Regions from separate parts of the Kluyvera sp. CRP genome, predicted to be linked through region 4. Evidence: predicted binding sites of a transcription regulator. Region 4 holds the regulator's gene; each other region holds the start of a gene.
The links. Region 4 encodes PurR, which represses purine synthesis genes. Its sites were predicted from a motif close to CANGCAAACGTTTGCNTG; they were not measured.
Positions count from the first base shown of each region.

Region 1: tusA (sulfurtransferase TusA) is a predicted target of PurR. The motif match lies at 2,894-2,911, and genes of this name have one in related genera.
Region 2: purL (phosphoribosylformylglycinamidine synthase) is a predicted target of PurR. The motif match lies at 4,602-4,619, and genes of this name have one in related genera.
Region 3: purE (5-(carboxyamino)imidazole ribonucleotide mutase) is a predicted target of PurR. The motif match lies at 2,346-2,363, and genes of this name have one in related genera.

Region 1 covers NZ_CP082841.1:1,455,415-1,462,973, reverse strand. Annotated here, with positions in the region: gene zntA (Zn(II)/Cd(II)/Pb(II) translocating P-type ATPase ZntA) at 1-465, shown strand, start outside; gene K7B04_RS06785 (5'-nucleotidase C-terminal domain-containing protein) at 513-2,408, opposite strand; gene tusA (sulfurtransferase TusA) at 2,589-2,834, opposite strand; gene K7B04_RS06775 (7-cyano-7-deazaguanine/7-aminomethyl-7-deazaguanine transporter) at 3,016-3,681, shown strand; gene K7B04_RS06770 (DcrB family lipoprotein) at 3,755-4,312, shown strand; gene K7B04_RS06765 (MFS transporter) at 4,346-5,536, opposite strand; gene arnF (4-amino-4-deoxy-L-arabinose-phosphoundecaprenol flippase subunit ArnF) at 5,616-6,005, opposite strand; gene arnE (4-amino-4-deoxy-L-arabinose-phosphoundecaprenol flippase subunit ArnE) at 6,005-6,343, opposite strand; gene arnT (lipid IV(A) 4-amino-4-deoxy-L-arabinosyltransferase) at 6,340-7,559, opposite strand, start outside.
Region 2 covers NZ_CP082841.1:4,970,709-4,978,267, forward strand. Annotated here, with positions in the region: gene qseE (two component system sensor histidine kinase QseE/GlrK) at 1-72, opposite strand, end outside; gene purL (phosphoribosylformylglycinamidine synthase) at 639-4,526, opposite strand; gene mltF (membrane-bound lytic murein transglycosylase MltF) at 4,772-6,310, shown strand; gene K7B04_RS23520 (glycoside-pentoside-hexuronide (GPH):cation symporter) at 6,465-7,559, shown strand, end outside.
Region 3 covers NZ_CP082841.1:2,493,998-2,501,556, reverse strand. Annotated here, with positions in the region: gene cysS (cysteine--tRNA ligase) at 1-909, opposite strand, end outside; gene ppiB (peptidylprolyl isomerase B) at 1,095-1,589, shown strand; gene lpxH (UDP-2,3-diacylglucosamine diphosphatase) at 1,593-2,315, shown strand; gene purE (5-(carboxyamino)imidazole ribonucleotide mutase) at 2,435-2,944, shown strand; gene purK (5-(carboxyamino)imidazole ribonucleotide synthase) at 2,941-4,008, shown strand; gene mnmH (tRNA 2-selenouridine(34) synthase MnmH) at 4,115-5,203, shown strand; gene K7B04_RS11705 (ABC transporter ATP-binding protein) at 5,200-6,171, opposite strand; gene K7B04_RS11700 (ABC transporter ATP-binding protein) at 6,168-7,145, opposite strand; gene K7B04_RS11695 (ABC transporter permease) at 7,138-7,559, opposite strand, start outside.
Region 4 covers NZ_CP082841.1:3,495,376-3,502,934, reverse strand. Annotated here, with positions in the region: gene K7B04_RS16595 (MFS transporter) at 1-689, opposite strand, end outside; gene K7B04_RS16590 (YnhF family membrane protein) at 850-939, opposite strand; gene purR (HTH-type transcriptional repressor PurR) at 1,234-2,259, shown strand; gene punR (DNA-binding transcriptional activator PunR) at 2,263-3,189, opposite strand; gene punC (purine nucleoside transporter PunC) at 3,302-4,495, shown strand; gene cfa (cyclopropane fatty acyl phospholipid synthase) at 4,794-5,942, shown strand; gene K7B04_RS16565 (riboflavin synthase subunit alpha) at 5,982-6,620, opposite strand; gene mdtK (MdtK family multidrug efflux MATE transporter) at 6,871-7,559, shown strand, end outside.

The sequences.
Region 1 (7,559 bases), 2.0 Mb from region 4:
GGCGTGATTCTGACCGGCGATAACCCACGCGCCGCGAAAGCGATTGCCGATGAGCTGGGCATGACTTACCGCGCTAACCTGCTGCCTGCGGATAAGGTGAAAGAAGTCACCGCGCTGAACGTGCAGGGCCCACTGGCGATGGTTGGCGATGGCATCAACGATGCCCCGGCGATGAAGGCGGCGGCAATGGGGATTGCGATGGGTAGCGGCACCGATGTGGCGCTGGAAACCGCCGACGCCGCGCTCACCCACAACCGTCTGACCGGGCTGGTGCAGATGGTTCGCCTGGCGCGCGCTACTCACGCCAACGTGCGGCAAAATATCGCCATTGCGCTGGGGCTGAAGGGGATTTTCCTCGTCACCACGCTGCTGGGCATGACCGGGCTGTGGCTGGCGGTGCTGGCGGATACCGGCGCAACCGTACTGGTGACGCTGAACGCGCTGCGGCTACTGCGCAGAAAGTAGCGAGCCAACCCGGCCTACCGCTGTAGGCCGGGTTGCACCCTGAACGCTTACTCGTTAATCGCCTCAAGAATCACCAGCTGGTCGCTCACCAATTTCTTCGCTGCTGGTGAGCTTGCCGCCGCAAGCTCTGCCTGCAAGGCCGCCTGCTTTTGCTTCTTCGCCTGTGGGTCGCTAAACAGCAGCGCCTTCACATTGAACGACGCCACGTTGCTATAGCGTCCATCGTCGCTCATCGGCACGCTGATTTTGCCGTCATTCAGCAGCTTTTCGACGATCTTACGTTCACGATCGTAACCTTCGAGCCCAACCAGCTGCCAGCGCTGTACCGCCTGCCCCTGATAGTGACCTTTTTTCACCTCCGTCAGGTAGCGGATGGTCAGATTGCGGATGGTGCCCGCCTCTTCGCCATATTCCGCCTTGCTATCCGACAGTACCGGGAACTGCATACCTTCCAGCACGCCGCCTTTTTGCGTCAGGTGACCCATGCGGTAGCTGTTCATCCCGAGACGAATTGGCGTGCTGTCGGTCACTGGCGTACCATCCGCCATGTGCAGATCGCGAATACGCTGCCCGGCAGGCTGGCGCAGGTCAATCTTGTAGGTTACGCCGTCGAAGAAATCGTTGGTGGAATATTTAGACGCCCGGCGCTGCGGGTTAAAGCTGTAGGTGACGTCACCATCATGCAGCTGATTGAAGTAACCCGCCGACCACTCCATGTACTTTTTCAGCTCTTTGCCGGTCAACTGATACACGGTAATTTCGCCGCCCGCATACTGATAGTTAAAGGCGATATCTTTTGCCGTAATGGTGCCCACATTCAGTTTGGGTCGGTCGTTATCAATTTGCAGGGCAATCACCTGCGCCTTCGGCGCATAGTAGCGGCTGGCTTCCTGATACAGCTTGCTGATACCAGTGTCCTGAATATGGACCTGCGGAATGCCTTTCACCGCATCCGGCGGCACCAGATCCTGGCCAGTCAGTTGCGCGATCGGCCGATTGGCGTTGGCGCGCAGGATTGTGTGGTACGGCTGATAGACCTCTTCCAGCGCCTTGTCTGACGCCATGCCTTTGATGGAATAGGTATAACTGTCTTTGTTGATCAGCACATATTTGCCGTTGTGCTGCTCAAACTGCAGGTCGATACGCGACAGCGCGCGGCCGTATTTATCCGGTTCGGTCACGATGACGCCGTTAATCACCTCTTTATCGACCTTCACGTGCATATGCCCGGCGACGATGGCCGCCAGCTCAGGGTTAGCGCGCGCAATATCCCCGACGCCGGTCCCCGGGCGCTGGTTCTCGTTATCGATCCCCATGTGCGCCACCAGCACTATGGCATCCACCTCACCCTGAATCTGCTGGATGGTTTGCTTCACCGCCTGTACCGGGTCGGTAAAGTTAAGCCCTTTGACGCGGTCGGTGCCTTTAGCGAACTCAGCGGTCATCGGCGTATCCATACCGATAATGCCGATCTTCACTCCCTGACGTTCAATGATTTTATACGCAGGCAGATAAGGTTTGCCGCTGTCCCACAGAATATTGCCGGCCAGCGCCGAGCCTTTAAACTGGTTCAGCGAGGTCGACAGCGACGTCAGGCCAAAGTCGAACTCATGGTTGCCCATCACCCAGACGTCATAGTCCAGGGCGTTAAACCCGAGGATCATCGGGCTGGTTTTGTCGTTTTTGAAGGTTTCGACAAAGTTGCCCTGAATGGTGTCGCCCGCGTCGACCAGGATGACGTTCGGCTGCTGACTGCGCACTTCGCGCACCTGCGTCGCAATCTGGCTCAGGCTGCCCGCCAGATTTTCGGTATCCGTCGAGTAATCCCAGGGGACGAAGGTGCCATGGAGATCGGAAGTGCCCAGAATCGTGATATTGACCGGTTCAGCCATCGCCGTAGAGGTACCTAAACAAAGCAGCAGTGCTAAGAGTGATTTTTTCATTGTTATTTGTGGTGCCGGAAGGGAAATGAGGGGAAATTATGCGATTCACATCAATAATTTGGCCAGAGGCTTTACAGGGTAAACAATAAAACTGAGAGGCAGTTCAAGGTTAGGCGGGCTAGCGGAAGGGAAATGGCGGCCACGGTTTGAAAACAGTCCGGGTAAGGCCGCCGTTCGCGATTAATGGCTCTTGCGCAGCAAATACTGATACGGCAGCGACGCGGTCTGCTGGGCAATCAGCTCATGTTCCATAAAGCGGCAAAAGCCGGGAATATCGCGCGTGGTGGCGGGATCGTCGGCGATAATCAGCAACGTTTCACCCACCGGCATCGTGCGTACGGTTTTACGCACCATCATTACCGGCTCCGGGCAGCGCAGCCCTTGCGCGTCTAAGGTATGGTCGGGGCTGGAGAACAAATCGGTCATTATCATCTCGTCATCATAAAAATCGCGCCTAGTTTACGCCGACGGCGCAACGACGCAACCAGGTTAACGATTGCGCGAAAAACAACCATTGCAATGACGCACGAAAGCAGTATCATTCCGCCCCTGCAATGGGTTTGCAGTTTATTGGGTTCCCTCACCCCAACCACTAAAAAGGTACAATATGACTCCCTTTACCTCCATACAGCGCCGCCATGCGCTGGTCTGGCTATCGCTATTCCATCTGCTGGTGATCACCTCCAGCAACTATCTGGTGCAGCTGCCGGTAACGATTTTCGGCTTCCACACCACCTGGGGCGCGTTTAGCTTTCCGTTTATTTTCCTCGCCACCGATCTCACCGTGCGCATTTTTGGCGCGCCGCTGGCTCGACGTATTGTCTTTGCGGTGATGATCCCGGCGCTGATGATCTCCTACGTGATTTCATCGCTGTTTTATATGGGCCAATGGCAGGGTTTTGGCGCGCTCGCGCACTTTAACCTGTTCGTCGCCCGTATCGCCGCCGCGAGCTTTATGGCCTATGCGCTGGGGCAGATCCTTGACGTTCACGTGTTCAACCGCCTGCGCCAGAACCGTCGCTGGTGGCTTGCGCCGACGGCTTCCACGCTGTTTGGCAACATCAGCGATACGCTGGCGTTCTTCTTCATTGCCTTCTGGCGCAGCACCGACCCGTTTATGGCCGACCACTGGGTGGAAATCGCCCTCGTCGACTACTGCTTTAAAGTGCTTATCAGCATTATTTTCTTCCTGCCGATGTACGGCGTACTGCTGAATATGCTATTGAAAAGGCTGGCAGATAAATCTGATTTGTCAGCAATGCAGCCAGGTTAAAGGTTCATTTGACGGGTTGTGTTAAGATAGGCGGATGAGCCGTTTATGGCTATTTAGCGAAAGGAAGAAGTCAATGCGCAAATTGGTGAAATATGTTGGTATTGGCCTGCTGGTGATGGGGCTTGCCGCCTGCGACAACAGCGATACCAGCACGCCGGCACAGGGTTCGGCAGCCGCCAGCGATGCTGCGGGTCAGTCGATTAACCTGCTGGACGGTAAGCTGAGCTTCACGCTGCCTGCCGGGATGACCGACCAGAGCGGTAAACTGGGCACCCAGAGCAACAACATGCATGTCTACTCGGATGCCACTGGCCAGAAAGCGATCATTGTTATCGTTGGCGATAGCACCAATGAAGAGCTGTCCGTGCTGGCAAATCGTCTGGAAGAACAACAGCGTAGCCGCGACCCGCAGCTACAGGTGGTGACCAACAAATCCATCGAGATGAAAGGCCACACGCTGCAGCAGCTTGATAGCATCATCTCTGCCAAAGGGCAGACCGCTTACTCTTCCGTAGTACTGGGCAAAATCGACAACAAACTGCTGACACTGCAGGTGACGCTGCCAGCGGACAACCAGCAACAGGCGCAGGCTGATGCTGAGAAAATCATTAATACGCTGGTCATCAACTAATTTCGCTTGATGATCTCACGGCCTCTCGCGTGACTACGCCAGAGGCCGTTTTTTTAGCCGCCAGCCGAGCAGCAGCGCCACCGCCACCAGCCCCGCCGCCGCCAGATAGATTGTCGACACGCCCATCCATGCCATCATCAGCCCGGCCAGCGGCCCGGTGATGCCCAACGATAAATCCATAAATACGGTATAGGTCGCCAGCGCCGATCCCTGATTTTGCTGCGGCACGGCTTTTACCGCCACCACGCCCAGCGCCGGGAACACCAGCGAAAAGCCCGCGCCCGCCAGGAAAGTGCCAATCTTCGCCATCATTGGCGTCATCGCAATTCCTACCAGCAGTAGCCCCACCACCTCAACGGCAAAGCAAATCATCGCCACATTCAGTCCACCAAGGCGGTTAATGCCGTTCGGGAACAGCAGCCGTGTGCCGACAAACGCGCAGCTAAACAGAGTGAGCGCGAAGGCCGCGCCGTCCCAGCCTTTGGCGTCATAGAACAGGGTGATAAAGGTGGCGATCACGCCAAATCCCGCGGAGGCCAGCGCCAGCGCCATACCGTAAGGCCAGACGCGCCCGAGTACCGCCCGGAAGGACATCGGTTTGCCCTTTTTCGCTTTCACTTCATCACGGGGAAGCGCCGCCAGAATCGCCACGGCGGCGACGGCCATAATCGCCAGCGCCAGCCCCTGTAGGCCAATAAAGCGGTAACACAGCACGCCAAGCGGCGCGCCCATCGCCATCGCGCCGTAAGTGACGATACCATTCCAGGAGATCACCCGGCCAATATGCGGCGACCCGACAACGCCAACGCCCCACAGCGTCGAACCGGTACCGGCAAAGCTCTGGCCGATACCAAGAATCACGCGCCCCAGGCACAGCAGCGTCAGGCTTATCAACGGCCAGCCGCCGCCAAACGCCGCCAGTAAATAGCTCAACCCACTCAGGAAACAGCCGCAGAGGCCAAAAACAACGATTTTTTTCGGCCCCAGTTGGTCGGCGTAACGCCCGGCATGAGGACGACTCAGCAAGGTAGCGAAGTATTGCAGGCTGATAACCAGACCGGCCCAGAAGGCGCTAAACCCCATCACATCATGAACATAACCGGGCAGCACCGCCAGCGGCAGGCCAATGGTGAGATAGCTGGCGAAGTTGAAGATCACGACGGAGACAATACGCAAATTGAGGCGCAGGCCGCTAAGCTGCGCCTCGGCGTCGGCCGCAGGCATAGATAATCCCTTATAGATGCAACAGAAATGGCATTATTGCACATTTTGTCGCCGGGAAGGCGGCATTACCCGATTCGGACTACCGGTGAGGTGTCGGTTTGTTTGGCCAGAAGATGGTAATGACGCCGGCGATAATAACAATAACCCCCAGCAGGCCGCGCCACGAGAACGGCTCATGCCAGCCGGGCAGCAGAATCGCCGCAAGCCATACCACCATGTAGCTCAGGCTCAGCAGCGCGTAGGCTTTCGCCAGCGGCAGACGCTTGAGGGCGAAGAACCAGCAGGCCATCGAAGCCACGTAGCCCAGCAACCCCAGCAGCAGCGCCAGCGTGCCGGTGTCAAAATGCAGAAGATGCAGCAAAAAAGCCAGCGGCTGCGTCGCCGACGGTAGCGTGGTCATCGCCGCACGCAGCGTCAACTGCGCGGCGCTGACCAGCGCCACACTCATCAATGCCCAGATAAGCCCCATCAGGCGCTGCTCCCCAGTAACGCAATGCCGACGATTATCAGCGCCACCCCGGCCCAATGGCGGCCGCTCACCGGCTCGCGCCAGATAAGACGCGCGGCCAGCGTCACCCAGACAAAGTTCAGGCTCAGCATCGGGTAGGCCACGCTGACCGGAATCTGCTGGAGCACCAGCAGCCACAGCAGCATGCCCAGCCCCAGCAGCGCCAGCGCCAGTCCGAGCCAGGTTAGCAGATGACGCCCGCGCAGCCCTTTACGGGCAGGGCGAGTCGCCTGTTTCTGACATAGCTGCCCGCCGCAGCTCAACAGGCTGGCGAGCAGCAGGCAGGCCCATGTGATCATTGCGGGCGATACTGAATAAAGACGGTGCGACCCATGGCATATACCTCATCCGGTTTTGGCAGCGGCAGTTCGGCTAACTGTACGTCACGAGAGAGCAATAACACCAGCGAGATTGGCCCTTCCTGACGATGTGCCGCCAGCCACTGTGGGAAGTCTTCGGTAGAGACGAAGCTGCCTTTCGCGTCAGGGTAAGAGAGCCCATACTTCAGCTCGCCCTGCTGGCCGTACAACATCACATCGCTACGCTTCAGCTCCCAGGCCAGCCCGGCGGCTACGCCGACGCTGTTGCTCAGCACATAGCGGCTCGGCGCCAGCGACTCGCTAACAATATCCACCAGGAACTGCGGCTGCTTGCTGTTGGTCACGCGATCGGGAATCGCCATCCCCACCAGCAGCGCCAGCCCCAGCGGACAGAGCGCGGCAAGCTGCCAACGCTGTGCGCCCGGTTTAATCGATATCCAGCCCATCAGCGCCCAGAAGAAGAAGGCTACTGCCGCCAGTACGCATTTATACAGCTCAATCTGCATCCAGACCGGATGTTTCATCGGCCCCCACGGTGAGACCACCGCGACCGCCACCAGGCCCACAACGCCGAAGACGATGTTGATGATGCCGTTCACCCGCAGCGCTTTCGAGCCGACTTTTGCCGCCTCAACCGCATAGCGCGCCATCAGCATTGCCAGCGGCGCGAAGCACGGCAGGATATAGGTCGGCAGCTTGCCCTTGGCGATACTGAAGAACAGGAACGGCATTACCACCCAGCCCAGCAGATAAAATGCGCCGCGTAACCCTTCCTGCTCCTGCCAGCCGCGCTTGAACGCGCCGGGTAGCAACGCCAGCCACGGCAGACTTCCCGCGACCAGGAACGGCAGGTAGTACCAGAACGGCGCTTTGTGCTGCGCGTCGCTCTGAGCAAAACGTTGAATATGTTCGACCCAGAAGAAGTAGCGCCAGAAGTCGCTTTCCCGCGCGGCGATGGCCAGCCCCCACGGCAGGACGGTCAGCACGCAAACCAGTACCGACAGCCAACCCCAGACCAGCACTTCCCGCCAGCGTTTCTGCGCAATGACCCACGGCAGCACACCGATCACCGGCACCGCCAGGGCGAGGAAGCCTTTGGTCATGACCCCCATACCGCAGGCCACGCCCAGCAGCACGTAACCCCAGAAGCGTTCGCCAGTGGTCTTCGCCTGCGCCGCCAACCAGAAGCTGCACA
Region 2 (7,559 bases), 1.5 Mb from region 4:
CAGCAGAATCAGCAGAAAGGCCAGCGTCACCAATTGGCGCAGCGAACGGGGCGAAAGAGAGAGGCGTTTCAACGGAGGTGTCTCAGTAAATCAACGTACCGGCATGCTAACTGAGGATATCAGCGAGGGAAAGGCCAGAAATAACAAAGCCGGGCAAAAGCCCGGCTTTGTTATGGAATAAGGCGGTGCCTAACTCAACGTTTCGCCCGATGGTTGATAAAGCAGCGCTATTATCAGTTGCTGGACGGCAGGCACCTTGTTGTGCGTCATTCGAAGTTTATGTAGCACGTCCCGAAGGGGCTGACATAAGAAGGTGAATGAGCCACTGGTTAATATTATGCACGATGTGTGCCAATATACAAAACAATAAATTAACACAATGAAATATATGGAGAATATATTTAAAAAGCGCAGTTAACGAATTGCACGTAATTTACCCACAACGTCGCCAATCAGAGACACTCTTTTTCAATAAAAATAAATCACATTAAAATCAAATAATTAAACGTCTCCATTTGGAGACACTCACCTGGGGGATATGTCGGGATTTACCGACACCTGCGAAATTTCAGTATCGCGTTGCCGCCCTACCTAAACCGCAGAATAAAAAAAGCCCCTCCGGAGAGGGGCTGGAAGGATTAGCCAAGCTGCTTACGCGCATTGCGGAAGATACGCATCCACGGGCTATCCTCGCCCCAGTTTTCCGGGTGCCAGGAGTTCGCCACGGTACGGAACACACGTTCCGGGTGCGGCATCATGATAGTAACGCGGCCGCTTTCGTTGGTGACCGAGGTAATGCCGTTCGGGGAGCCGTTCGGGTTCGCCGGGTAGGCTTCGGTTACCTTACCGAAATTATCGACGAAGCGCAGCGCCACCAGACCTTTGTTTTCCAGCGCAGCGAGGTGTGCGCCGTCACGCACTTCCACATGACCTTCACCGTGGGAAACGGCAATCGGCATGCGGGAGCCTTCCATACCTGCCAGCAGCAGCGACGGGCTGCTGGTCACTTCCACCAGGCTGAAGCGCGCTTCAAAACGGTCGGAATGGTTACGCACAAAGCGCGGCCACAGATCGCTACCCGGAATCAGCTCGCGCAGGTTTGACATCATCTGGCAGCCGTTACATACGCCCAGCGCCAGCGTCTGCGGGCGATGGAAGAAGGTGGCGAACTCATCGCGCACGCGGTTGTTGAAGAGGATGGATTTCGCCCAGCCTTCACCCGCGCCCAGTACATCGCCGTAGGAGAAACCGCCGCAGGCCACCAGCGCCTGGAAGTCCGCCAGACCGGTGCGCCCTGCCAGCAGGTCGCTCATGTGGACGTCGATAGCGTCGAAGCCCGCACGGTGGAAGGCGGCCGCCATCTCAACGTGGGAGTTCACGCCCTGCTCGCGCAGTACGGCCACTTTTGGACGCGCCCCGGTAGCGATATACGGTGCCGCAACATCCGCATCGATATCGAAGGTGAGCTTCACGTTGAGGCCAGGATCGTTATCGTTCGCTTTCGCTTCATGTTCCTGATCGGCACATTCCGGGTTATCGCGCAGACGCTGCATCTGCCAGGTGGTCTCTGCCCACCACATACGCAGCGTGGTGCGGCTTTCGCTGAACACCGGCTGACCGTTGGCGGTCAGAGTGAAGCGGTCGCCTTCAACGGCTTTACCAAGGTAATGCACGCAGTCGGCCAGACCGTTGGCCGCCAGAATCGCTTCCACCGCTTCGCGGTCAGCGGCGCGGACCTGAATCACCGCACCCAGTTCTTCGTTGAACAGCGCGGCCAGGCGATCGTCGCCCATCGCCGCCACGTCGGCTTCCACGCCGCAGTGACCGGCAAACGCCATCTCTGCCAGGGTGACCAGCAGGCCGCCGTCGGAACGGTCGTGGTAGGCCAGCAGTTTACGCTGCGCCACCAGCGCCTGAATCGCGTCGTAGAAGCCTTTCAGCTGCGCCACGTCGCGCACGTCGGCCGGCTTGTCGCCCAGTTGACGGTACACCTGCGCCAGCGCCGTTGCGCCCAGCGCGTTGTGGCCCTTGCCGAGATCAATCAGCAGCAGGGCGTTGTCTTCGGTCACCAACTGCGGCGTGATGGTGTGGCGAACGTCTTCCACGCGGGCAAAGGCGGAAATCACCAGCGACAGCGGCGAAGTCATTTCGCGCTGTTCGTTGCCTTCCTGCCAGCGGGTTTTCATCGACATCGAGTCTTTGCCCACCGGAATGGTGAGGCCCAGCTGCGGGCACATCTCTTCACCGATGGCTTTCACCGCTTCGTACAGACCGGCGTCTTCACCCGGGTGACCGGCGGCGGACATCCAGTTTGCCGACAGCTTAATATGTTTGATATCGCCGATCTGCGTGGCGGCGATGTTAGTCAGCGCTTCCCCTACCGCCAGACGAGCGGAGGCAGCGAAGTCCAGCAGCGCGACTGGCGCACGTTCGCCGATAGACATCGCTTCACCATAGTAGCTGTCGAGGCTGGCGGTCGTGACCGCACAGTTGGCTACCGGAATCTGCCACGGGCCAACCATCTGGTCGCGCGCCACCATACCGGTAACGGTACGGTCGCCGATGGTCACGAGGAAGGTTTTCTCGGCGACGGTCGGCAGGTGCAGCACGCGGTTGACCGCGTCAGCCAGCGTAATCTGCTCACGCGCCAGCGCTTCGCCCTTCGCTTTCAGCGTCTGTACGTCGCGCGTCATCTTCGGCGTTTTGCCCAGCAGCACATCCAGCGGCATGTCGATCGGCTGGTTGTCAAAATGGCTGTCGCTCAGGGTTAAATGCTGCTCTTCGGTTGCTTCACCAATCACCGCGTACGGTGCGCGCTCGCGCTTGCACAGTTCGTCGAACAGCGGCAACTGATCGGCGGCGACCGCCAGCACATAGCGTTCCTGGGATTCGTTACACCAGATTTCCAGCGGGCTCATGCCCGGCTCATCGCTCAGGATGTCGCGCAGCTGGAATTTACCGCCGCGCCCACCGTCGCTCACCAGCTCCGGCATGGCGTTAGACAGACCGCCCGCGCCGACGTCGTGAATAAACAGAATCGGGTTGGCATCGCCCAACTGCCAGCAGCGGTCGATAACTTCCTGGCAACGACGCTCCATTTCCGGGTTGTCGCGCTGTACGGAAGCAAAGTCGAGGTCAGCGTCAGACTGACCGGAGGCCATTGAAGAAGCCGCCCCGCCGCCGAGGCCGATATTCATCGCCGGGCCGCCAAGGACGATCAGCTTCGCGCCAACGACGATCTCGCCTTTCTGCACGTGATCGGCGCGAATGTTGCCGATCCCGCCCGCCAGCATGATCGGCTTATGGTAGCCGCGCAGCTCTTCGCCGTTATGGCTGTTGACCTTCTCTTCGTAGGTACGGAAGTAACCGGTGAGCGCCGGGCGACCAAATTCGTTGTTGAACGCCGCGCCGCCCAGCGGGCCGTCGGTCATGATATCCAGCGCGGTAACGATACGTTCCGGCTTGCCGAAATCTTCTTCCCACGGCTGTTCGAAGCCAGGAATACGCAGGTTGGAAACAGAGAAGCCCACCAGCCCGGCTTTCGGCTTCGCGCCGCGCCCGGTGGCGCCTTCATCACGAATTTCACCGCCTGAGCCGGTTGCCGCGCCCGGCCACGGAGAGATGGCCGTCGGGTGGTTGTGAGTTTCCACCTTCATCAGGATATGGGCTGGTTCCTGATGGAAATCGTAGCGACCGGTTTTGTGGTCGGCGAAGTAACGTCCAACTTCAGAGCCTTCCATCACCGCGGCGTTGTCTTTATAGGCCGACAGCACGTGATCCGGGGTGGTTTCGAAGGTGTTTTTAATCATTTTAAACAGCGACTTCGGCTGCTGTTTACCGTCGATAATCCAGTCGGCGTTAAATATCTTGTGGCGACAATGTTCGGAGTTGGCCTGCGCGAACATGTACAGCTCGATGTCGTTCGGGTTGCGCCCCAGTTTGCTGAACGCATCCTGCAGATAGTCGATTTCATCCTCCGCCAATGCCAGGCCGAGACGCACGTTGGCGTCAATCAGCGCCTGACGGCCCTGGCCGAGCAGATCGACGCTGGAGACCGGTGCAGGCTGATGATGCGCAAACAGTTTTTCGGCATCCTGTAAGGAAGCAAACACGCTCTCCATCATGCGGTCGTGCAGCTCCGCCGCCACGGCGTTCAGCTGCGCGTCGGTCAGGCTTGCGGCTTCAACGTAGTAGGCCACCCCGCGTTCCAGACGCAGCACCTGCTGCAGGCCACAGTTGTGGGCGATGTCAGTAGCTTTGGAAGACCAGGGAGAGATAGTGCCAGGACGGGGAGTGACGAGCAGCAGTTTACCGGTAGGGGTATGGCTGTTGAGGCTTGGGCCATACTGCAACAGTCGCTCGAGTCGGGCCCGCTCGTCTTCGGTCAGCGGCGCGTCCAGGTCGGCAAAATGGACATACTCGGCGTAAATATTGCTTACCGGGAGGTTGGCTGCCTGAAACCGCGTCAGCAGTTTGTTAATACGAAATGCAGACAGTGCAGGCGAACCACGCAGAATTTCCATCATAAGTCTCTCGTCTTCTCAGCTTTCAGTGTGCGCAATGGGGGAGAACGGCGGCTATTATAGAGAATCCTGCGGCCTGACGAAACCGTTTGCGTCGAAATAAAATCATCTCTCGTCTTTACCAATAGGTGTGACGCACATCGCGAATCAGTTGCCAACTGGCGTAATCTTAAGCAAAATGCCGCTCATTCTGTAACAAACCGTAATGTTATCAGGGACACACTCGGGTACTTCAGCGAATTAACCGTTTGAAAAAATTAAAGATTAATTATCTGCTGATCGGCGTTGTCACGTTGCTGCTGGCAGCGGCCCTTTGGCCCTCACTCCCCTGGTTTGGCAAACCAGAGAATCGCATCGCCGCCATTGTGGAGCGGGGGGAGCTGCGCGTCAGTACCGTCCAGTCGCCGCTGACCTACGCCACCATTAACGGCAAAGTGTATGGGCTTGATTACGAGCTGGCCCAACAGTTTGCCGACTACCTCGGCGTCAAACTGAAGATAACCGTGCGTCAGAATATCAGCCAACTGTTTGACGACCTGGACCACGGCGATGCCGATTTACTGGCCGCCGGGCTGGTCTATAACACTGAACGCGTACAGAACTACCAGGCGGGGCCAACCTACTACTCCGTCTCACAACAGCTGGTCTACCGTGTGGGCAGCAACCGCCCGCGTAGCCTGAGTAATGTCACCGCAGAGCAACTCACCGTCGCGCCGGGGCAGGTGGTCATCAACGATCTCCAGACGTTAAAAGAGAAGAAATACCCCGACCTCGCCTGGACGGTGGATGACAAACGCGGTTCGGTCGATCTTATGCAGGTGGTCATCGACGGTAAACTCAACTACACGATCGCGGATTCCGTCGCCATCGGACTGTTCCAGCGCGTACATCCCGAGCTGGCCGTCGCGCTCGACGTCACCGACGAACAGCCGGTGACCTGGTTTAGCCTGAAAGACGGCGACAACACGCTTTCTGCAGCCATGCTCGACTTTTTCAATAATATGAATGAAGACGGCACCCTCGCCCGCCTTGAAGAAAAGTACCTTGGGCACGGCGACGACTTTGACTACGTCGATACGCGCTCTTTCCTGCGCGCGGTCGATAACGTCCTGCCCGACCTGCAACCGCTCTTTGAAAAGTACGCCAGCGCAATAGACTGGAAGCTGCTGGCGGCCATCTCCTACCAGGAATCGCATTGGGACCCGCTGGCAACCTCGCCGACCGGGGTACGCGGCCTGATGATGCTGACCAAAAATACCGCCCAGAGCTTAGGCCTGAGCGATCGTACCGACGCCGAGCAGAGTATCAGCGGCGGCATGCGTTATCTGCAGGACATGATGGATAAGGTGCCGGACAGCGTGCCACAGGAAGAGAAAATCTGGTTTGCGCTCGCCGCCTATAACATGGGCTACGCGCATATGCTCGACGCCCGCGCGCTGACAGCGAAGCAAAAAGGCAACCCGGACAGCTGGGCGGACGTAAAACAGCGCCTGCCTTTGCTCAGCCAGAAGCCATGGTACAGTAAGCTGACCTATGGCTACGCGCGCGGCCATGAGGCCTATACCTACGTCGAGAACATCCGTAAGTACCAGATAAGCCTGGTGGGCTATTTGCAGGAGAAAGAGAAGAAGGCGACGGAGCGGCTGGAGATCGCAGAGGCTTACCCGGTGGTGACCCTTGATGAGCTTCACCGCGACAGCAATCTTTTCGGGCTGTTCTCCTTTTTACGCCAGGACAGCCAGAGCGGCAACGACGCCTCTCTGCTCTATTTTCCGGCGAAACACTAGATTACCGTTCAAAAACGCCGACAGCGTCACGCTCGTTTCCGCGCCAGTGCCAAATCAAGCCGATGACTCGGCAAAGACGCTGTTATCTAATACCTCTATGCTCAGGCCGGATCGCTAATACGGCCAACTATCCCATGAGTTTAATGAGGTTTGTATGGAAACAAAAACGGCGTCTCCCTGGAGATTACGGCTTGGTTTTTCCGTAGCCGATATTTCCTGTAATTTAGTGTGGCAATTAATTTCATTATATTTAATGTATTTCTATACCGATATAATGAAGCTCCCAGCCTATTATATCGGCATTATGTTTTTGATCACACGACTGGCCGACGGGGTCACGGACGTATTAATGGGGATCCTCATTGATAATACCAGTACCCGTTGGGGCCGCTGTCGTCCGTGGCTGGCGATTGGCGCCATCCCTTTTGGCCTGTTATGTATTCTCGCCTTTTATATTCCAGACTTCGGCACTACTGGCAAACTAATATGGGCGTTTATCACCTATTTTTTATTGTCGGTGATGTTTACGGTAGTCAATATTCCGTATAACGCGATGCTCCCTTTCTTAAGCAACGATGCGCATGAACGTACCGTGCTTTCCTCCGTGAGAATAATGTTCAGTTTTATTGGTTCGACGATTGTCTCGGTCGCCACGCTGCCATTGGTCAATTGGTTGGGCAACGGTAATCAGGATCGTGGGTTTATCTATACCGCCACGCTGTTCGGCGTGCTGTCGACTTTCTTTCTGTTTGTCAGCTTTTGCAACGTGAAAGAGCGCTACGCCATTACGCCGGAAAAAATGACCCTGCGTCGCGCCTGGCAGGGGCTCAAAGAGAACACGCCGTGGAAGGTGTTCGCCATCAATATTCTCTTTATGTGGGGCGCGTTCTTTTTACAGTCCGGCGCGCTTATCTACTTCTTTAAATATTACGTGGGTAACACCGCGCTCACCTCCGTGGCGGCAGGTATCGCCTCGTTTGTACCGCTGCTGGGCACGCTGACCGTGCCGTTCCTCGCCAAACGGCTGCGTAAGATTCAGGTGTATCAGTTGGCCTGCGCCATCAACCTCGGCGGTATGGTCATTATGATGCTCTCCGGCGTCAACGTCTGGGGGCTGATGTCCGGCGCGGTGCTGCTGGCGCTGGGCTTCGGGCAACGTAATGCTATCTATTTTTCCATGCAGGCCGATCCGGTGGACTACGGCGAGTGGAAAACCGGCATCAACACGGCGGGCATTCTCACCTCGGTA
Region 3 (7,559 bases), 1.0 Mb from region 4:
GTTCAGCTGGCTACGGTAGTGGCCGGACATCAGGAAGTAACGGATGGTTTCGGCGTCGTAGTACTTCAGCACATCGCGCACGGTAAAGAAGTTACCCAGCGATTTGGACATCTTTTCGCGGTCAACCATCACCATGCCGGAGTGCATCCAGTAGTTCACGTACTCACCGTCGTGCGCGCAGGTAGACTGGGCGATTTCGTTTTCATGGTGCGGGAACATCAGATCCGAACCGCCGCCGTGAATATCGAAATGGTTGCCCAACTGCTTGCAGTTCATCGCGGAACATTCAATATGCCAGCCCGGACGGCCTTCGCCCCACGGAGACGGCCAGCTCGGCTCGCCTTCTTTGGACATCTTCCACAGCACGAAGTCCATTGGGTTACGCTTCACGTCAACCACGTCAACGCGCGCGCCGGCCTGCAACTGGTCCAGATCCTGACGCGACAGCTTGCCGTAGTTTGGATCGGTCGGCACCGAGAACATCACGTCGCCGTTGTCCGCCACGTAGGCGTGGCCTTTAGCGATCAGCTGCTCGGTGATTTCAATGATTTCGTGGATATGGTGCGTGGCGCGCGGCTCCTGATCCGGACGCAGAATATTCAGCGCGTCGAAATCGTTGTGCATCTCGGCGATCATACGATCCACCAGCGCGACAAAGCTTTCACCGTTCTCGTTGGCGCGTTTGATAATTTTGTCGTCAATATCGGTGATGTTACGCACGTACTTCAGCTTATAGCCGAGGAAGCGCAGATAGCGCGCCACCACGTCAAAGGAGACGAAGGTACGGCCATGGCCGATATGACAGAGATCGTAAACGGTGATACCACACACGTACATGCCCACTTCTCCGGCATGAATGGGCTTAAATTCCTCTTTTTGGCGGGTCATTGTGTTGAAGATTTTTAGCATCGAGAATTCCATGTTTACGTGTGTGAACCGGGCTTTCGCCTGAAACGGTATATTCTACCCGTAATTCAACCCGGAAGCAGCACACAATGCAAGGTGATCGATGTTCCGGGTTATGCTATAACAGACGCCTATATGCCGCCCACAGGCGGGCTAAAGCACCACTTTAAACGGAACAGGATGCAGAAATGGTTACTTTCCACACTAATCACGGCGACATCGTCATCAAAACTTTCGACGACAAAGCGCCGGAAACAGTCAAAAACTTCCTGGACTACTGCCGCGAAGGTTTCTACAACAACACGATTTTCCACCGTGTTATCAACGGTTTCATGATTCAGGGCGGCGGCTTCGAGCCGGGCATGAAGCAGAAAACCACCAAAGAAGCGATCAAAAACGAAGCCAACAACGGTCTGAAAAACACCCGTGGCACGCTGGCCATGGCGCGTACCCAGGCTCCGCACTCCGCGACCGCTCAGTTCTTCATCAACGTAGCAGACAACGACTTCCTGAACTTCTCCGGCGAAAGCCTGCAGGGTTGGGGCTACTGCGTATTTGCTGAAGTGGTTGAAGGCATGGACGTGGTTGACAAGATCAAAGGCGTTTCTACCGGCCGCAGCGGTATGCATCAGGACGTTCCAAAAGAAGACGTTGTGATTACAAGCGTGACCGTCAGCGAGTAATCGGTGGCGACACTCTTTATTGCAGATTTGCATCTGCAAACGGAAGAACCGGCGATTACCGCCGGTTTTCTGCGTTTTTTGCACGGTGAAGCTCGTCAGGCCGACGCGTTGTACATCCTTGGCGACCTGTTTGAAGCCTGGATTGGCGACGATGACCCCAACCCGCTACATCGTGAAATGGCCATTGCCATTAAATCGCTGGTTGATTCCGGCGTCCCCTGCTTCTTTATTCACGGCAACCGTGATTTCCTGATTGGCAAACGCTTCGCCCGCGAGAGTGGCATGCAGTTGCTGCCTGAAGAACAGGTACTCACGCTTTATGGCCGCCGGGTGCTGATTATGCACGGCGACACGCTATGTACCGACGATCCGGGCTATCTCGCGTTTCGCGCCAAAGTACACACCCCGTGGATCCAGAAGCTATTCCTCGCCCTGCCGCTGTTTATCCGCCGCCGTATCGCGCAGAAGATGCGTAGTGACAGCAAGGCCGCCAACAGCAGTAAATCGATGGAAATCATGGACGTCAACCCGCGGGCGGTGGTTGAGGTGATGGAAAAGCATCAGGTGCAGTGGCTGATTCACGGCCATACCCATCGCCCGGATATCCACACGCTAAGCGCCAACGGCGGGCAGGCGCACCGCGTGGTGCTCGGCGCATGGCACAACCACGGTTCTATGGTCAAAGTGACCGCGGAAGACGTTGAGCTGATCCCCTTCCCGTTTTAATTTTTCCGCCGTAATCAGCCGTCCCACGGCGACGCAACCGTTTTCCTTGCCCATTTTCCGTGTTATTCTCTGTGGCCTCTAACGTCGTGTGCAGCACACCCACAGGAGTTTTCAGACGCATGTCTTCCCGCAATAATCCGGCACGTATCGCCATCGTGATGGGGTCCAAAAGCGACTGGGCTACCATGCAGTTCGCCGCAGAAATCCTCGATATTCTGAACGTACCTCACCATGTTGAAGTGGTTTCCGCCCACCGCACGCCCGATAAACTGTTCAGCTTCGCCGAAGACGCCGAAAGCAACGGTTATCAGGTGATTATTGCCGGTGCCGGCGGCGCTGCGCACTTACCCGGAATGATTGCCGCCAAAACGCTGGTCCCGGTATTGGGTGTCCCCGTCCAGAGCGCCGCATTAAGCGGTGTCGATAGCCTCTACTCCATCGTGCAGATGCCGCGCGGAATTCCGGTCGGTACGCTGGCGATTGGTAAAGCCGGTGCCGCTAACGCCGCCCTGCTCGCCGCGCAGATTCTGGCTCAGCACGACGCGGAACTGCATCAGCGCCTCGCCGACTGGCGTAAAGCGCAAACCGATGAAGTGCTGGATAACCCGGACCCGCGAGGTGCCGCATGAAGCAGGTCTGCGTGCTGGGCAACGGGCAGCTAGGTCGTATGCTGCGCCAGGCCGGTGAGCCGCTGGGCATCGCCGTCTGGCCGGTCGGTTTAGAAGCCGACCCTGCCGCCGTGCCGTTTCAGCAGAGTGTGATCACCGCTGAAATCGAGCGCTGGCCGGAAACCGCCCTCACTCGCGAGCTGGCGGAGCACACCGCGTTTGTGAACCGTGACGTTTTCCCGATCATTGCCGACCGTCTGACGCAAAAGCAGCTGTTCGATAAGCTCAATCTGGCAACCGCGCCGTGGCAACTGCTGGCCCGCGCCGATGAGTGGCCTGGCGTTTTTGACCGTCTGGGCGAGCTGGCGATCGTTAAGCGCCGCACCGGCGGCTACGATGGCCGCGGCCAGTGGCGTCTGCGCAAAGACGACACCGCGCAGCTGCCGGACGAATGCTATGGCGAATGCATCGTTGAGCAGGGCATTAACTTCTCCGGCGAAGTGTCGCTGGTTGGCGCCCGAGCCCACGACGGCAGCACCGTATTCTATCCGCTGACGCATAACCTGCATCAGGACGGCATTCTGCGCATGAGCGTCGCCTTCCCGCAGGCCGACGCCCAGCAGCAGGCGCAGGCGGAAGCCATGCTCAGCGCCATTATGCAGGAGCTGAACTACGTTGGCGTGATGGCGATGGAGTGCTTCGTCACCCCTGGCGGTCTGCTGATCAACGAGCTGGCGCCCCGCGTACACAACAGCGGCCACTGGACGCAAAACGGCGCCTCCATCAGCCAGTTCGAGCTGCATCTGCGCGCCATTACCGACCTGCCGCTGCCGCCGCCGGTAGTTAATAGCCCGTCGGTGATGGTCAACCTGATTGGTTCCGATCTGAACTACGACTGGCTGAAGCTGCCGCTGGTGCACCTGCACTGGTACGACAAAGAGGTACGACCGGGCCGTAAAGTAGGCCATCTCAACCTCAACGACAGCGATACAGGCCGCCTGAGCGCGACGCTGGAAGCGCTGGTGCCGCTGCTGCCGGGCGAATACGCCAGCGGCATTGCCTGGGCGCAAACGCGTCTGAAATAGACCTTTCGTGCCGGGGAAAGTATCTAACGCTTCCCCGGCCCCCTCCTTGAAGCGTAAAATCCTGCCCTGACCGCCTTACCCCCACTTTGTTAGAGAAGGATTGCCCATGAAAAATGGGACGGATTACTGCGCTATTCTGCGCGCAGAAACGCCCATCATTGACGTTCGCGCGCCGGTTGAGTTTGCGCATGGCGCGATGCCCGCCGCAGTCAACCTGCCGTTAATGAACGATCAAGAGCGCGCTGCCGTTGGTACCTGCTATAAACGTCAGGGGCCGGAAGCCGCGCTGGCGCTGGGGCACGAACTGGTCTCCGGCGAAACGCGCCAGCAGCGCATAGCAGCGTGGCTGGAGGCCTGTCGGCAGGCGCCGCAGGGCTATCTGTGCTGCGCGCGCGGTGGGCAGCGTTCGCATATCACACAAAGCTGGATTAAGGCCGAAGGCATTGACTATCCGCTGATCGTCGGCGGCTACAAGGCGCTGCGCCAGGCGGCGATGCAGGCCACGGAAGAGCTGGTGCGCCACCCGATCGTGCTGATCGGCGGCTGCACCGGCAACGGCAAAACGCCGCTGGTCCGCCAGCAGCCGCAGGGGATCGACCTTGAAGGGCTGGCGCATCATCGCGGTTCATCGTTTGGCCGTACGCTTGACGCGCAGTTTTCACAGGCCACCTTTGAGAACCATCTGGCTACGGCGCTGCTCAAAGGGGCACATCAACAGGAGCGCGTTCGCTGGGTGCTGGAAGATGAAGGCCGGATGATCGGCGCGAATCATCTGCCGGAGTGTCTGCGGGATCGGATGGCCGAGTCGCCGATCGCGGTAGTGGAAGATCCGTTCGATCTGCGTCTTGAGCGCCTGCGTGAAGAGTATTTCACCCGCATGCATCACGATTTCCTCGCCGCCTATGGCGAAGAAAAGGGCTGGCTGGAGTACTGCGAATACCTGCATCACGGCCTGTTCGCCATTCGCCGTCGTCTGGGGTTACAGCGCTTTGCTGAACTGACGGCGACGCTCGACGACGCGCTGGCCGAACAGCAGCGCAGCGGCTCCACCGAGGCGCACTTCGCCTGGCTGGTGCCGCTGCTGAACGAGTATTACGACCCGATGTACCGCTATCAGCTAGAGAAAAAAGCCGACAAGATTGTCTTTCGCGGCACATCGGAAGCGGTCGTCCACTGGCTGGCTACGCACGCTTAAGCTTTAAATAGCCAGCAGGCCGCAAAGTGACGCGGCGCGATCTCCTGCATTGGCGGCTCCTGCTGCTGGCACTGCGGCATGACATGCGGGCAGCGGCTGCAAAATCGGCAGCCGCGAATGTCCGCCGTCGGGCTCGGAATCTCGCCCTTCAGCCCGCCTTCTTCCAGTTGCCGCACGCGTGGATCAGGCACCGGTACCGACGCCAGTAGCGCCTGGGTATACGGGTGCGCGGGCCGCTGATACAGTTCTCCGGCAGGCGCGACTTCGACCAGTTTGCCGAGATACATCACCCCGATGCGGCTGGAAATATGCCGCACCATCGACAGATCGTGGGCTATGAACAGATAGGTCAGCCCTAGCTCCTGCTGGAGATCCTGCAGAATATTGACCACCTGCGCCTGCACCGATACGTCCAGCGCCGACAGCGGTTCGTCGCACAACACAAACTCCGGATTCACCGACAACGCGCGGGCAATGCTGATACGCTGGCGCTGGCCGCCGCTAAACTCATGCGGGAAGCGCGTCAGATGCTCGGATTTCAGGCCGACTTTGTCGAGCATTTCCGCCGCGCGTTCACGCTGGGTCTGCGCATCATAGCCATGAATCTTCATCGGCTCCGCCACCAGCTGCTGCACCGTCATGCCGGGGTTCAGCGACGACCACGGGTCCTGAAATATCGCCTGCATCCGGCGGCGTAGCGGCTTAAGGGTTTTCTCCGACGCCTGGGCAATCTCCTGCCCGGCAAAGGCAATGTCGCCGGAGGTAATGTCGAACAGGCGTAAAATGGCGCGCCCCACCGTCGATTTGCCGCAGCCGGACTCCCCCACCAGGCCGAATGTCTCCCCCGGCTGAATATCAAAGCTGACGCCATCCACCGCTTTCACCAGCCGTTTGGGGCCTAACAACCCGCCATTCAGCGCATAGTGTTTACGTACCTCGCGCAGACGAATTAACGGTAACTCGCTCATGCCGATGCCTCCTGTTCCAGCCATAACCAACATGCCACCCGATGCCCCTCACCGCAGGAATAAAACGCGGGCGGACGCGCGCACTGCGGCCGACGATGCGCACAACGCTCGGCAAACGGGCAGCCCGGCGGCGGGTTTAACAGACCGGGCGGGGAGCCTTCAATGGGCGATAGCCGATGCTCCGGGTCGTCGGCACGCGGTAAGGAGGCCAGCAGCCCTTGTGTATAGGGATGCGCCGGGCGCAGGAAGATATCTTCAACCTTCCCCTCTTCCATCACCTGCCCGCCGTACATCACCACCACGCGGCTGCACATTTGCGCCACCACGCCAAGGTCGTGGGTAATCAGCAAGATAGCGGTCTGCGTCTGTTGCTGTAGCGACTTCAGCAGCCGCAGAATTTGCGCCTGGATGGTCACATCCAGCGCGGTGGTGGGCTCATCGGCAATCAACAGCTGCGGGTGACAGGAGAGCGCGATGGCAATCATCACGCGCTGGCGCATCCCACCGCTGAACTCATGCGGATACTGTTCAAAGCGTCGCGCCGCATCGGCGATACCGACGCTATCGAGCATCGCCAGCGCTTTCGCTTTTGCCGCCCGGCGGTCCAGCCCCTGGTTGCGCATCAGAATTTCGCTCATCTGGCGACCAATGGTCAGCACCGGATTCAGCGCCGTCATCGGGTCCTGGAAAATCATCGCAATCTCACTGCCGCGAATCCGCCGCATCTGTTGCGACGTTTTCTCCGCCAGGTCATCGCCGCGAAAGCGAATGCTGCCGCCGGTAATTTTGCCGTTATTACCCAGCAGCTGGAGAATCGACTTACAGGTGACGCTCTTACCGCATCCGGATTCTCCGACAATGCCGACCAGTTCCCCGGCGTTCAATGAAAAACTGACGCCACGCACCGCATGTACTTCCCCCTCGCGGGTGAAGAAAGAAGTGTGCAGGTTGGTAATATCCAGCAGGTTACTCATCGCGGTTGGCTCCCGGTTCAAAGGCGGTACGGAAAACGTCGCCCAGCACGTTAAAGCTGAACACGGTCAGCAGAATCAGAATCCCCGGGAACATCGCCAGCCACGATGCTTCGCCAATATACGACTGCGCATTGTTCAGCATGCTGCCCCATGATGCCGCGGGCTGCTGTACGCCGAGACCAAGGAAGCTCAGCGTCGACTCCATCAGGATTGCCGAAGCGATATTTAGCGTGGCGGCCACAATAATTGTCGGCAGCACGCCGGGAATAATATGGCGGGCAATAATACGCAGCGGATTTTCGCCAGAAGCCCGCGCGTAGAGGACATATTCACGCTCCTTAATAGACAGCGTTTCCGCACGCACCAGCCGCGACATGTTCATCCACGTCAGCAGGCTGATAATCAGAATGATGT
Region 4 (7,559 bases):
GTATGCAACACCGGTGAGATATAGGTGTAAAGCGTAAACATCGCGCCAGCGCCGAGTACGGTGGTCAGCAGTGCGGAAAGCACCTGTGGGCGCACCAGCACCGACAGTTCACGTTTCACATCAGGTTTTTCACCCGCCCCCCCCTTCGGCAAGGACAACCACAGACCGATAATGGCGATAATCCCCAGTCCCGCAGTCGCCAGGAACGACATACGCCAGCCGATTGTTTCACCCAGCCAGGTTGCTGCCGGCACGCCGCCAATATTGGCGATCGTCAGACCCATAAACATCGTCGCCACCGCGCTGGCCTGCTTATGTTTCGGCACCACGCTTGCCGCTACCACTGAACCCAGGCCAAAGAACGCACCGTGGTTCAGGCTGGTAATAATGCGCGACAGCATTAAGGTGGTGTAGTCCGGCGAGATGGCCGACAGCACGTTGCCAAGGGTAAAAATGGCCATCAGAAAGATCAGCGCGTTGCGGCGGGCACGATGAGAAAGCAGCAGCGTCATCAGCGGCGCACCGACCATCACGCCAACCGCATAGGCGCTAATCAGCATACCGGCAGCCGGGATCGAGACGTCAACGCCCTTTGCGATGACCGGCAGTAACCCCATCGGCGAGAATTCGGTGGTCCCTATGCCAAAAGCCCCAATGGCCAGCGCGAGTAAGGGAAAATTGATTTTCATGCAAAAGCTCCGATTGGCCGCACGACAGACGCGGCATGGCAATATAGGGCAAAAGCATGACATTAATCACAGAAAAGCAGAAGTGTACAAAACAGCAAAAGATTATTGCTAATTTGCTAACAATCAGACATGAGGGCGCGAACGCCCCCTCATGGAAGAATCAATGCAGAACAGCGGTAAGTCCAGCGGCGACGATCAACGCCAGCACAATAACGGTCGTGGTGAGTGACATCTTAAGTTCGGTACTCATCAATTTTTCTCCTTTTTATGACCACAGCAAAACTGAGCTCACTCATTTTTGCACAGATAATCGTAAAAATCTTCACAGATTTAGCAGGATGTTGGTTTTTGCTCTTCCACTTTGCGTCCGGATACGTCAAAATTCGACGCTTATTTATAAGCGTACCGGCCATTGACCCCCTCCTGTCGTCCTGTATCGTTTTCCTGGCGAACCGCAATCCACAAAATTGCGTCAGGGTGTATAAAGGCAAACGTTTTCGTTTCGAGTTTATCAGGGGCAGGCCAGGGTCTGGAGTGAGATGGAATGGCAACAATTAAAGATGTAGCGAAGCGCGCAAACGTTTCCACTACAACCGTATCACATGTAATTAACAAAACGCGTTTTGTCGCCGAAGAGACGCGGGAAGCGGTGTGGGCAGCGATTAAAGAGCTGCACTACTCGCCAAGCGCCGTTGCCCGTAGCCTGAAGGTCAACCACACCAAATCGATTGGTTTGCTGGCGACCAGCAGCGAAGCGGCCTACTTTGCTGAAATTATCGAAGCCGTTGAGAAAAACTGCTTCCAGAAGGGCTATACCCTGATCCTTGGCAACGCGTGGAACAATCTCGAGAAACAACGCGCCTACTTGTCAATGATGGCGCAAAAACGCGTTGATGGCCTGCTGGTGATGTGTTCCGAATATCCGGAATCCCTGCTCTCAATGCTGGAAGAGTATCGCCATATTCCAATGGTGGTGATGGACTGGGGCGAAGCCAAAGCCGACTTTACCGACTCGGTCATCGACAACGCCTTCGAAGGCGGCTATATGGCGGGACGTTATCTGATCGAACGCGGCCACCGTGATATCGGCGTCATTCCTGGCCCGCTGGAACGTAACACCGGCGCAGGACGCCTGGCTGGCTTTATGAAGGCCATGGAAGAAGCGCAAATCAATGTTCCGGCAAACTGGATAGTCCAGGGTGACTTCGAGCCGGAGTCTGGCTATCGCGCTATGCAACAGATTCTCTCCCAGCACCCGCGCCCTACCGCTATCTTCTGTGGCGGCGACATCATGGCCATGGGCGCGCTTTGCGCCGCCGATGAAATGGGGCTGCGCGTGCCGCAGGATATTTCGCTGATCGGGTATGACAACGTGCGTAACTCACGTTTCTTTACCCCGGCGCTGACCACCATTCATCAGCCGAAAGACTCACTTGGTGAGACGGCCTTCAATATGCTGATGGATCGTATCGTCAGCAAGCGCGAAGAGTCGCAGTCGATTGAGGTGCATCCGCGCCTGATCGAGCGACGTTCCGTGGCCGACGGCCCGTATCGCGATTACCGTCGTTAAGGGTTAACTGTGGGCGTCCTGAACGGGCGTCCGTAGCCACTCATCGTTTAGCGTCTCGCTATCCCCCAAATATTCCAGCAGCCAGCTTAATGCCGGCGACGCTTCGCTCTGTTGCCAGGTCAGACAACAGGCTGCATCCGGGAACGGATTCTCCAGTTCCAGCGCAACCCACTCTCCGCTTTCCAGCCACGGCTGCGCCAGATGTCCCGGCACCATCGCCGCACAAAGTCCGGCAGAAATACAGGTCTCCGACGACGACCAGTCCGGCACCACCACCCTCTTCTGGTTATCAAGCAGCCAGGTCGTTCGCTTGGGTAGCGACCGTGAGGTGTCTTCCCGTACCAGCGACGGCCAGTTGCGCAGCACGTCATCGCTCAGCGGCCCATCCATCTTCGCGAGCGGATGCGTACTGGCCACCACGCAGTGCCAGTTGAGCATGCCCATGTCGCGAAAGGCAAAACGGCCACCAACCGGGATGGCCTGCGTCGCGCCAATCGCCAGCTCCACGCGCCCATCCGCCAGCGCATCCCAGACGCCGTTAAACACTTCCTGATAGACAATCAGTTCGACGTCGCTGAAGTGGCGATAAAAATCGACAATCAGCTGACGGGTGCGCTGAGGTTTCACGATGTTATCAACGGCAATCGCCAGCTGGCCGCGCCAGCCGTTGGCAATCTGCTGACACTGCTGACGGGTGATCTGCATTTTTTTGATAACAGAACGCCCTTCTTTGAGAAACCATGCTCCCGCAGGCGTTAATTCAACATCCCGATGGCGACGTTCAAACAACGGCACCGCCAGCCATTCCTCAAGCTGTCGCACCGTATAGCTTACTGCAGAGGGCACCCGGTGTAGCTCCTGCGCCGCGGCGCTAAAGCTACCGTTGCGCGCGACCGCATCAACCACTTCCAGAGAATATTCAGACCACATTTTCTGCCTGCAAAAAATTTGAATCCATGCCTCAAATATTAGCGTTTCACAACCGGGAATGCACTCTCTACACTCAGCGGCACAGTGTGAACTACGATAAAAAAGGCAATTTATGCAACCTGGGAAAGGATTTTTAGTCTGGCTCGCGGGACTGAGCGTGCTGGGCTTCCTGGCTACCGATATGTACCTACCGGCGTTCGCCGCCATTCAGCAAGACCTGCAAACGCCGGCATCCGCCGTCAGCGCGAGCCTGAGTCTGTTCCTCGCGGGTTTCGCCGTGGCGCAGCTACTGTGGGGGCCGCTGTCTGACCGCTATGGCCGTAAACCGATCCTGCTGGCCGGTTTGACCATTTTTGCCATCGGCTGCCTTGGCATGCTGTGGGTTCGCGATGGTACCACCCTACTGGTGCTGCGCTTCGTGCAGGCGGTTGGCGTTTGCGCCGCCGCGGTGACCTGGCAAGCCATGGTTACCGATTATTATCCCGCTCAGCGCACCAACCGTATTTTTGCGACCATTATGCCGCTGGTCGGCCTGTCACCTGCGCTGGCCCCGCTGCTCGGCAGTTGGCTGCTGGCCCACTTTGATTGGCAGGCCATCTTCGCAACGCTGTTTATCATTACCCTGGTATTGATGCTGCCCGCTCTGCGCCTGAAGCCTGCCCACAATAAAAACGTCGCCAGTGAAGAGAAGCTCACGTTTTTACGTCTGCTGCGCAGTAAGGACTACCGCGGCAACGTGCTGATTTACGCCGCCTGCTCCGCCAGCTTTTTCGCCTGGCTGACCGGTTCGCCATTTATTCTGCATGAAATGGGCTACAGCCCGACGGTGATTGGTCTGAGCTATGTACCGCAAACCATCGCCTTCCTGATTGGCGGCTATGGCTGTCGCGCGGCGCTGCAAAAATGGCAGGGTAGCCAAATGTTGCCGTGGCTGCTGGTGCTCTTTGCGCTTAGCGTTATCGGGACCTGGGGCGTCGGCCTCGCGGAAGGCGTCTCCCTGACCGCGCTGTTGATCCCCTTCTGCATCATGGCAACCGCCAACGGGGCGATTTATCCCATTGTCGTTGCGCAGGCGCTGAAGCCCTTCCCACAGGCAACTGGCCGAGCTGCCGCGCTACAGAACACGTTGCAGTTGGGGCTGTGCTTCCTGGCAAGCCTGGCGGTCTCAACGCTGATTGCAACACCGTTGCTGACCACCACGAGCGTGATGCTGGTCACCGTGGTTCTCGCCGGCATTGGCTACCGCATGCAGCGCTCTGCACGTCGTGCTGAACGTCAAAATGAGCACGCGAGTTCCCACGCCTAAACATCACTCATATCAATGCCATAAGAAATGATTAGGGCGCTAAGTTTTTAGTTGAATCAATACACTTAGCGTCCTATACTGGATCGGCATCACATAATTAATATACATTAAACTAATTAAGCGGGAGCAGGATAGCTTCCCGTTAAACCATGGATTGGCTTTCGGCAAGGGGTTCTTCCCTTCCTCTGTGCTACGTCGGATAGCAGGCTCACGAATTTTTCGTGACATTTCTCACAAACCAGAAAAAAGCGTCTACGCTGTTTTAAGGTTCTGATCATCAGGTCGGGATGGAGAAGCTATGAGCTCATCGTGTATAGAAGAAGTAAGTGTACCGGACGACGACTGGTATCGCATCGTTAGCGAGCTGCTAAACCGAGCAGGTATTGAAATCAACGGCAATGCCTCCTGCGATATTCAAGTCAGAAATCCGCGTCTTTTCAAACGTGTTTTACAAGAAGGTTCGTTAGGCCTTGGCGAAAGCTATATGGACGGTTGGTGGGAATGTGACCGTCTCGATATCTTCTTCGACAAGGTGCTGCGCGCCGGATTAGAAAATCAACTTCCGCACCATTTCAAAGATACGCTGCGCGTTGCCGGCGCTCGTCTGTTTAACCTCCAGAGCCGCAGACGCGCCTGGCAGGTTGGCAAAGAACACTACGACCTTGGCAACGATCTTTTCAGCCGCATGCTTGATTCATTTATGCAGTACTCCTGCGGCTACTGGAAAGAAGCCAAAACGCTGGAAGAAGCCCAACAGGCCAAGCTCGACCTCATCTGCCAGAAGTTGCAGTTGAAGCCGGGAATGCGCGTGCTGGATATCGGCTGCGGCTGGGGTGGTTTAGCCGCCTTTATGGCGAAAAACTACGGGGTTAGCGTCAAAGGGGTTACCATTTCCGCCGAACAGCAGAAAATGGCGCAGGCGCGCTGTGAAGGGCTGGATGTGGAGATCCTGCTTCAGGATTACCGCGACCTCAACGATCAGTTCGACCGTATCGTCTCCGTGGGAATGTTCGAGCACGTGGGCCCGAAAAACTACGACACCTATTTCAACGTCGTCGACCGCAATCTGAAGCCCGATGGTCTGTTCTTACTGCACACCATTGGTTCGAAGAAGACCGACAACAATGTCGATCCGTGGATCAACAAATACATCTTTCCGAATGGCTGTTTACCCTCAGTTCGCCAGATTGCCGTCGCCAGCGAGCCTCACTTTGTGATGGAAGACTGGCATAACTTCGGCGCTGATTACGATACCACGCTGATGGCCTGGTACGAGCGTTTCCTCGCCTGCTGGCCGGAAATCGCGGACAACTATTCTGAACGATTCAAGCGAATGTTTAGCTACTATCTCAACGCCTGTGCGGGCGCGTTCCGCGCGCGGGATATTCAGCTATGGCAGGTGATGTTCTCCCGAGGGGTAGAACACGGTCTGCGCGTCGCGCGCTAGTACTTCAACGCCTGCACCGTGTGGTGCAGGCGTTTTCTTTTACTCTGCAATCGCCTGGGTCACCGCGGCTTCTTTTGCCGCCATCACGCGCTCTACGGTGTCGACAACCGCCTGAGTTTGCGGATCAATCTCGATATTCACGCGATCGCCAAGGCGTTTTTTACCCAGCGTGGTACGCTCCAGCGTTTCCGGAATCAGGTGCACGCAGAAGCGAGTCGCCGTCACTTCCCCAACGGTCAGGCTAATGCCATCAATCCCGATAAAACCCTTATACAAAACATATTTCATCAGCGATGGATCCTGGATTTTAAACCAGATCTGCTTGTTGTTTTCCGAGGTCAGAATTTTTGCGACTTCCGCAGTGGTCATAATATGACCCGACATTAAGTGGCCGCCAATTTCATCGCTGAATTTCGCCGCACGCTCGACGTTAACCAGATCGCCCACCTTGACATCGCCCAGGTTGGTAATGCGCAGCGTCTCTTTCATTAAGTCGAAGCTAATCTGGTCGCCGTTAATTTCCGTGACCGTTAAGCAGCAGCCGTTGTGGGCCACTGAGGCGCCGGTCTCAAGGCCAGACAGCATATGTTCCGGCAGCGCCACGACGTGGGTGCGGAAGTTAGGTTTTTCATCAATGGACACGATTTTTGCCGTGCCCTGCACAATACCAGTGAACATATCGTTAACTCCTGTTAATCATCGTACCGGTATCGCTACCGGTTTATCTGCTACGCACAATAGCAGTTGATAAAACAGGTTGCCACCTTCCGCGGCACGCCCCCTTTTTTTTGACTAGATTAATAGCAAATCCTCGCTACAATATCGGAGCAATTCCTCTATTTATTCTTCTTGCTGCCGGTTAAGGCGGCTTATCTGTCTCCCGTGCTCACGTACGGCGAGAATAAATAACAACAATACAGGTGTTCACGTGCAGAAGTATTTTAGCGAAGCGCGTCAGTTATTAGCTCTGGCTATCCCGGTTATCCTTGCGCAGGTGGCCCAAACAGCAATGGGGTTTGTCGATACGGTCATGGCTGGCGGCTACAGCGCCACCGATATGGCCGCGGTGGCGATCGGTACCTCCATCTGGCTGCCGGCGATCCTTTTTGGTCACGGTCTGCTGCTGGCGCTGACGCCGGTTATTGCTCAACTTAATGGTTCCGGCCGCCGGGATCGCGTCGCCCTCCAGGTTCGCCAGGGTTTCTGGCTGGCCGGTTTTGTCTCAATATTAATCATGGTGGTCCTGTGGAACGCCGGGCATATCATTCGCGCGATGCATAACATTGACCCGGCTCTGGCGGATAAAGCCGTTGGTTACCTGCGCGCGCTGCTCTGGGGCGCGCCGGGCTACCTGTGCTTCCAGGTGGCGCGTAACCAGTGTGAGGGGCTGGCGAAAACCAAGCCCGGTATGGTTATGGGCTTTATCGGCCTGCTGGTGAATATTCCGGTTAACTACATCTTTATTTACGGTCATTTCGGCATGCCGGAGCTGGGCGGCGTGGGCTGCGGCGTGGCGACCGCGTCGGTTTACTGGGTGATGTTCTTCAGCATGCTCTACTACGTTCGCCATGCGGGTTCAATGCGCGATATTCGCCATAGTGAGCGTTTCAGCCGCCC